Saccharobesus litoralis: one gene and its partner. The protein of the gene in region 2 binds, or shares a complex with, the protein of the main gene of each other region. Links are inferred from orthologs where the notes say so. Each region holds a gene or a part of one and is shown on either strand. Other genes may lie near its edges.

The links. Proteins that work in one complex are often made in the same cells at the same time.
Region 1: the proteins of uvrA (region 2) and mfd are in contact, whole or in part, in a crystal structure (PDB 4DFC), measured with the Escherichia coli proteins. The link is inferred for Saccharobesus litoralis from one-to-one orthologs.

Annotation. Positions count from the first base shown.
Region 1 is NZ_CP026604.1:4,347,313-4,351,853, forward strand. The notes cover bases 251-4,306. They hold mfd (transcription-repair coupling factor), read left to right. Parts: upstream 251-632; coding sequence 633-4,106; downstream 4,107-4,306. Other genes in these bases: C2869_RS16060 (HvfX family Cu-binding RiPP maturation protein), read right to left, coding at 251-421; C2869_RS16070 (CsiV family protein), read left to right, coding at 4,110-4,306. Also shown: more of C2869_RS16060, read right to left, coding at 1-250; more of C2869_RS16070, read left to right, coding at 4,307-4,541. UniProt on the Escherichia coli protein: Couples transcription and DNA repair by recognizing RNA polymerase (RNAP) stalled at DNA lesions. Mediates ATP-dependent release of RNAP and its truncated transcript from the DNA, and recruitment of nucleotide excision repair machinery to the damaged site.
Region 2 is NZ_CP026604.1:259,302-263,215, forward strand. Bases 87-3,515 are described here. They hold uvrA (excinuclease ABC subunit UvrA), read left to right. Parts: upstream 87-486; coding sequence 487-3,315; downstream 3,316-3,515. Other genes in these bases: C2869_RS00915 (helix-turn-helix domain-containing protein), read right to left, coding at 87-168. Also shown: more of C2869_RS00915, read right to left, coding at 1-86; C2869_RS00925 (NADP-dependent isocitrate dehydrogenase), read right to left, coding at 3,548-3,914. UniProt on the Escherichia coli protein: The UvrABC repair system catalyzes the recognition and processing of DNA lesions. UvrA is an ATPase and a DNA-binding protein. A damage recognition complex composed of 2 UvrA and 2 UvrB subunits scans DNA for abnormalities.

The DNA.
Region 1 (4,541 bases), 4.1 Mb from region 2 along the record:
ACTCTTGCAAAATACTCTTGGCCATCGCCAATTTTTCTTGCGCGGCAATAACATTATCATTAGCTAACCAACTACTACCATCGGCTATCGCTAACCAGCCGTTTTGCCAATGCACACTAAAAGCCGCAACCAACATAGTGATCATCAGTGGAATACTCACCCAGCGCGTGGCAAGGCCAATTAAAATAAGTATGCCGCCAACTAACTCAGTCACCATAGCTAAAAAAGCCATCACACTAGGCAATATAAACCCTAAATAACTAAACCACTCCACCACACCTTCAAATCCAACGTATTTATTGTAACCCGCTTGGATCATTATCGGTGCAAGATACAAACGTAACGCCAAGGGCGCTAAACCTTCAGCGACTTTAGTTTTATCAAGGTAATGGTGAAACGGTAAATAAAAACGAGAAATCAACTGAATGTCCTAAAATAAAAAGCAATTAACCTGATCGTAAAGACCGCTAATCGCAACAATAACTTTCGCCCTACTTGTGAAAATAGTTGTAGCGCCAATAACCTTGCAGGCATGTATTACTTATAGCTAATTAAACCTGAATATCTAGCCGCATCGAGCTAAAAATTGATTACAATATCAAGCTATTAACAGTGTTATTAGTTCAGGAATCATGGCGCAAGCAAGTATATTTTCACCAGCCATACCGTCGTTAAAAAAACGAGGCGATCACATCCGTTGGGGCAATTTAGCCGGTAGTAGTCTAGCCATCGCGTTAAACCATGCCGCAGCCCAAAGCAACAACCCTTTTGTGGTGATCACCCCTGATACACCATCAGCATTAAGGTTAACGGACGAGCTTAACGCGTATGCGAAAAATACAGGGCTTGGTGTCTTTTATTTTCCGGATTGGGAAACATTACCCTACGATACATTTTCACCGCATCAGGATATTATTTCGCAACGGCTAGCCACGCTAAATAATTTACAAATGGGTCAAGCTGGGATTTACGTTGTTTCCGCCAGTACAGCACTCGCTTATCAAGCACCCCAATCTTTTTTTAGTCAGTATTCGTTAATACTAAAACAAGGGCAAACGGTTGATATTAACGCAATGCGCGATAGGCTATCTAACGCTGGCTACAGAGCGGTTGATCAAGTCATGGAGCATGGTGAATATTCACTGCGAGGCTCTATTCTCGATTTATACCCAATGGGCAGTGACTCGCCATTTAGGCTCGATTTTTTTGACGACGAGTTAGACACAATTCGCCAATTTGATCCTGAAACACAACGCTCATCAGAAACCATTAAGCTTATTGAGCTTTTGCCTGCTCATGAATTCCCAACCGATAAAAAAGCCATAGAACTGTTTCGTCGCCAATACCGCGAATTATTTGACGCTAACACCGACAAAGAATCTATTTACTATCAGGTCAGTAAAAATATCATGCCAGCAGGCATAGAATATTATTTGCCATTATTTTTTGAACAATGCCAAACCTTATTTGATTACTTACCTCAAGATACACAAATTGCATTTGCTAACGATGTCAAAGACAAATTAGTCACGTTTGCTGCCGACGTTGAAAATAGATACCAAGACCGACGTTATGACACCAATCGACCATTATTAAAACCTGAATTATTGTTTTTAAAACATGATGTTTTTTTTCAACAACTAGGTCAATTCAACCGCATTGAATATACAACCAGCGAGATTGAAGAAAAAGCCGGACGCTACAATTACCTAACCGATAAAGTGGCAGATATCGCCATTGATGGCCAAGCTAAAGATCCTTACAAAGCGTTTAATGCGTTTATACAAGAACAACAACATGTTGTCATACTTTGCGAAAGTGAAGGCCGCCGCGAAACCATTCTTGAATTGCTAGCCAAAGGTAAATTAAAAGTAAAACAATTTAAGTCACTCAATGAATATCTAAAACAACCACATTCATTGGGCATATGTGTCACCGCGTTAGAACATAGCTTTATCGCCGAGCAAAATAACCAGCCAATTGCTTTTATTTGCGAATCAGAATTATTGGGTAATCGTGTAAAGCAAAGGCGCAGACGGCGTGGCAAAGGTGAAGTCACTACCACCGAAAATATTGTCAAAAACCTAGCAGAGTTAACCTCTGGCCAACCTGTGGTGCATGTTGACCATGGTGTCGGTCGCTACCTCGGCTTACAAACAATCGACGCAGGTGGCATGCCAACTGAATTTCTAACCATTGAATATGCCGACTCTAAGCTTTATGTGCCCGTAGCAAGCCTACATTTAATATCTCGCTATTCGGGTGCTGATGTTGACAACGCGCCATTACACAAGCTTAGCAGTGACGCATGGCAAAAAGCTAAAAAGAAAGCCGCAGAAAAAGTGCGAGATGTTGCAGCTGAATTACTCGATGTTTATGCTAAACGCGCAACCAAAAAAGGCTTTAAGTTCAATCTTGATAAGCAAAGCTACCAACAGTTTTCTGCCGGTTTTCCATTTGAAGAAACAGACGACCAGCAAAACGCCATTAATCATGTAGTCAATGATATGCTATCGGAACAAGCAATGGATCGTTTAGTTTGTGGTGATGTTGGTTTTGGTAAAACCGAAGTTGCCATGCGCGCAGCCTTTATCGCGGTAAACGAAAGTAAGCAAGTTGCCGTACTCGTTCCCACCACCCTGCTCGCTCAACAGCATTACGAAAACTTTAAAGACAGATTTGCTAACTGGCCTGTCAAAGTCGAAGTGCTATCACGCTTTAAAACCGCGAAAGAGCAAAAAGCCGTTTTACAAGAATTAGCCGATGGCAAAGTTGACATCGTCATAGGGACACACAAACTGCTGCAAGCCGATGTCAACTACCACAACTTGGGATTATTAATTGTTGATGAAGAACACAGGTTCGGTGTTAGACAAAAAGAAATCATCAAAAAGCAGCGAGCTAATGTTGATATTTTAACGTTAACGGCAACGCCTATTCCAAGAACATTAAATATGTCGATGAGTGGCATGCGCGATTTATCCATTATCGCCACGCCGCCAGCGAAACGCTTAGCGGTTAAAACTTTTGTTCGCCAACATCAAGATGCACTCGTTAAAGAAGCGCTAACCCGTGAAATTATGCGTGGTGGCCAAGTTTATTTCCTGCATAATAGTGTCGAGACCATAGAAAAAACCGCAGCTGATCTGCAAAAATTATTGCCGGATGCTCGAATTGTCACGGCTCACGGGCAAATGCGTGAACGAGAGCTAGAACAAGTCATGTCAGACTTCTACCATCAACGTTTTAATGTGCTGGTATGTACCACCATCATAGAGACGGGTATCGATGTGCCCACCGCCAACACCATAGTTATTGATCGCGCCGATCATTTTGGCCTAGCCCAGTTGCATCAATTGCGAGGGCGTGTCGGGCGCTCACATCATCAAGCGTACGCTTATTTGCTAACGCCGCATCCTAAAGCCATGACCAAAGATGCGGTGAAGCGACTAGAAGCCATTGAATCTCTCGAAGATTTGGGTGCAGGTTTTGCGCTCGCTACCCATGATTTAGAAATACGTGGTGCCGGTGAATTACTGGGTGATGAACAAAGTGGCCAAATTCAAACCGTTGGCTTTACTTTATACATGGAAATGCTCGATAAAGCGGTAGCCGCGTTAAAACAAGGCAAAGAGCCCGCACTCGATGATGTACTTAAGGAACAAACTGAAGTCGAACTGCGTTTACCTGCGTTGATCCCTGAAGATTACGTGCCTGATGTTAGCCTGCGATTGTCCTTATACAAAAAAATCGCCAGTTGCCAAGAATTAGCTGAAGTCGAAGATACTCATGTTGAATTAATTGACCGGTTTGGCCTACTCCCGCAACCAGCGAAAAACTTATTACAGGTAGCTAAGCTAAAACTGCAAGCGGACAACATAGGTATTAGAAAAGTCGAGGCAGGCCCCAAAGGTGGCTTGATCGAATTTAACAAAGACACTAAAGTCGACCCAGAAAAAATAATTGCGTTGATCCAATCAGCCCCCACTGTTTTCTCATTTGCAGGGCCTGAAAAAATTCGCTTCAATCTTGAAATAGAAGAAGCTAATGAACGGATTAAATTTGTAGAACAACTTATTACAGACTTATCAGGAAAAGCTGCCTAAATTATGATGGAACATCACAATACTAATTGGCTGCGCTATCGCCAAAAACGCACTCCAGAGTCGAGCACTAAACGCGCAATGAAGCAATGCACTGTATTAGCTACAGCGTTACTAGTCGCGTTAAGTAGCGCTTCGGCAAATGCCGAACGTTGGTATGAAATAGAGCTAATATTATTTAAGCATGATACCAAGACAGACGAATTGCTTGAAAACTTTGACGACCACATTACGCCTGTTGCTATTAACCGCGCAAGAAACCTGATTTCTTCTCGTTTTCCTGAATCAGCCCAAGACAGTTTATCTTTGCTCAATAGTTGCGAGCAGCCCAAAGAGCCGGAAATAGAATGGCAATTTTTTACTGATCCGGCAATTTTATATCAAGAAGTCGAAGATAATTTAATTGTACCGACGATTGAAAACGCTACGCAATTAACG
Region 2 (3,914 bases):
GGTTTCTCCTTCAGTTGTACGATAACCCAAAATAAGATCAGGAGAGGCTACTAATTTATGTCTATTATTAAATACACCACTAGAAAGCTGCATAGCATCTAAGCTAGCTTCTTGTATTGCATCAATATACTCTTCAATTGTGGTGTAACTTCCGTCAGTTAATTGCATAGCCGTCCATTATCTCAATGTATTTCAATTTAATTATAATGATTAATGGCATCCTTGCTTATAAAACCCATTTATACTGCACTACGTTTAAGCTATAAACACTATCGTTATGGCTGCATATATAACCTTGAGCCCTAACTTTATTCAAACCAAGATAAAGCTTAGTAAAGCTAAATTCATCTTAATTAACAAATCACATAAAAATTAATAAAATATTCACTAGATCCCACTGTTTTTTTATTCAGTAGACGGTTCAAAAGCAATTCGATAAATGCCATACTGCGCGTTTGCTTGTTTAGCCCGCTATCGGAAGAATACATGGATAAAATAGAAGTTCGTGGTGCCAGAACGCACAACCTTAAGAATATTAATCTTGAACTACCAAGAGACAAACTTATTGTCATTACAGGGTTGTCTGGCTCTGGAAAATCTTCATTAGCTTTCGATACACTTTATGCCGAAGGGCAACGTCGCTACGTTGAATCACTTTCTGCTTATGCTCGTCAATTTTTATCATTGATGGAAAAGCCCGATGTTGACCACATTGAAGGCTTGTCACCAGCCATTTCAATTGAGCAAAAATCAACCTCGCATAACCCGCGATCAACCGTCGGGACAATCACTGAAATATATGATTATTTACGTTTATTGTTTGCACGAGTCGGTGAACCTAGGTGTCCAACACATGATGTTGCCTTAGCTGCGCAAACTGTCAGCCAAATGGTTGACCAAGTTATGGCCATGCCGGAAGGTGCTAAACTCATGTTACTGGCCCCTGTCGTGCAAGAACGAAAAGGTGAGCATGTAAAGACCCTTGAAAACCTTGCTGCTCAAGGATTTATTCGTGCGCGTATAGATGGTGAAGTGTGTGATTTAAGCGATCCACCCGCATTAGACCTACATAAAAAACACACGATTGAAGTGGTAGTCGATCGTTTTAAAGTACGAGAAGACTTAAAACTGCGATTGGCAGAATCCTTCGAAACTTCGTTAGAGCTAGCTAATGGTGTAGCTAAAATAGCGTGGATGGATGAACCAGAAAAAGACGAAATTGTATTTTCTGCCAATTTCTCTTGTCCGCACTGTGGTTACAGCATGGCTGAAGTCGAACCGCGCATGTTCTCTTTTAATAACCCAACCGGTGCTTGTAAAACATGTGATGGCTTAGGTGTTCAACAGTTTTTTGACCCAGAGCGTATTGTCGTTAACCCTGAAGTTAGCCTAGCAAATGGGGCAATAAAAGGCTGGGATAAACGCAGTTTTTATTATTTTTCTATGTTGAAAACGGTTGCTGAGCATTATGACTTTGATATTAATCAGCCTTGGCAAGAGATCTCCGACGAACATCAACAAATCGTTTTACATGGTAGCGGCCGAACTAAACTCGAATTCAAATACATGAACGACAGAGGCGATGTGATTAATCGTACTCACACGTTTGAAGGGGTGATCCCGAATATGGATCGCCGCTATAAAGAAACAGAATCCAATGCTGTTCGAGAAGAACTAACTAAGTTACTCAATACCGCTAAATGTGGTTCATGTAGTGGCTCGCGATTAAGAGAAGAAGCGCGTAACGTATTTATTGATAACACCAATTTACCGCACATTGCAGACTTATCGATTCAAGATGCGTTACGTTTTTTCCAAGGGCTAGCTTTAACTGGTCAGCGAGCGCAAATCGCAGAAAAAATCTTAAAAGAAATTAATGACAGATTAGGTTTCTTAGTCAACGTGGGTTTAGATTATTTAAACCTTTCGCGTAGTGCAGACACCTTATCTGGTGGTGAGGCGCAGCGTATTCGCCTTGCAAGTCAAATTGGTGCAGGGCTTGTTGGTGTTATGTATGTGCTAGATGAGCCTTCTATTGGTTTACACCAACGTGATAACGAAAGACTATTGGCTACGCTTAATCATCTTCGTGATTTAGGTAATACCGTTATCGTGGTAGAGCATGATGAAGATGCAATTCGTTGTGCTGATTATGTGGTGGATATTGGCCCTGGTGCAGGTGTGCACGGCGGCGAAGTCGTTGCGTGTGGTAATGTCGAAGAAATTAAAGCGTCACCTAAATCATTAACCGGTAAGTATTTATCTGGCGAAAAGAAAATAGCCGTGCCCGCTAAACGCCACGAACCAAGTGAGCGCTGGTTAACGCTAGAAGGCGCAACTGGAAATAACCTTAAAGATGTAGATTTAGCAATACCGGTTGGTTTAATGACCTGTATTACTGGTGTGTCGGGTTCAGGTAAATCGACTCTGATTAATGATACTTTATATTCAATTGCTCAACGTGAGTTAAACCGTGCACAATCCAATGATCCAGCGCCTTATCGAAAGATAACGGGTTTGGATATGATGGACAAAGTTGTTGATATTGATCAAAGTCCAATTGGCCGAACACCACGCTCAAACCCAGCAACTTATACCGGCATATTTACGCCAATTCGTGAATTATTTGCTGGCACGCAAGAAGCACGTTCACGCGGTTATAAACCGGGGCGATTCAGCTTTAACGTGAAAGGTGGTCGCTGTGAAGCGTGTCAGGGTGATGGTGTTATAAAAGTCGAAATGCACTTTTTACCTGATGTTTATGTTCCTTGTGATGTATGTAAGGGCAAACGCTACAACCGTGAAACCTTGGAAATTAAATATAAAGGTAAGAATATTCATGAAGTATTAGATTTAACCGTAGAAGACGCTCGTGAATATTTTGATGCCGTGCCCGCCATAGCAAGAAAATTACAAACCTTAATGGACGTAGGATTATCCTATATCCGCTTAGGTCAATCCGCGACAACCTTATCTGGTGGTGAAGCACAACGGGTTAAGCTGGCGCGAGAATTATCTAAACGCGACACCGGTGACACCTTATATATTCTTGATGAACCAACCACAGGTCTACATTTTGCGGATATAGAACTACTATTAACCGTATTACACCGATTACGTGATCACGGTAATACCATAGTGATCATTGAACACAATTTAGATGTTGTAAAAACTGCGGATTGGATAGTTGATCTTGGCCCTGAAGGGGGCAGTGGTGGCGGACAAATATTGTTTAGTGGCACACCAGAAGCATTATGCGAAACCGATTGTGGTTCTCATACAGCGAGATTTTTAAAGCCATTGTTAGAACAATAATACGCTAATATTAATAGTTAAAAAGTTTAATAAAGCCCAATACTCATTTTTTAGTGTTGGGCTTTTTTGTTTGGGTCGTACTATTCGCGTCTTTCATTCGGTGTGTAAATTACATTAAAGAAAGAGGCTTTTAAAAACGCTAGAAACAAAAAAAGCGAGGCAAACTAGCCTCGCTTTTTAATTCTAAACTCGTTAGCGTACTACAATAAGTACGCTAAACGTTGCGTGCGTATTAAAGCGCTTCGATTGCTGCGTTTAATGTTGCACTTGGACGCATTGCTTTACCCGCTAATTCAGCATTTGGCTGGAAGTAGCCACCTACATCTTGAGCTGGACCTTGTGCTCCATTTAATTCACCAACAATCTTGTCTTCGTTAGCTGTTAAGCTTTCAGCTAAAGGAGCAAACTTAGCTTGTAACTCAGCATCAGCAGTTTGTGCTGCTAATTCTTGAGCCCAGTAAAGTGCTAAGTAGAAGTGTGAACCACGGTTATCAATAGAACCAAGCTTACGTGCAGGAGACTTATCGTTTAATAAGAATTTACCCGTTGCTGCGTCTAATGTGTCAGCTAAAACTTGCGCTTTAGGGTTGCTAGCGAAG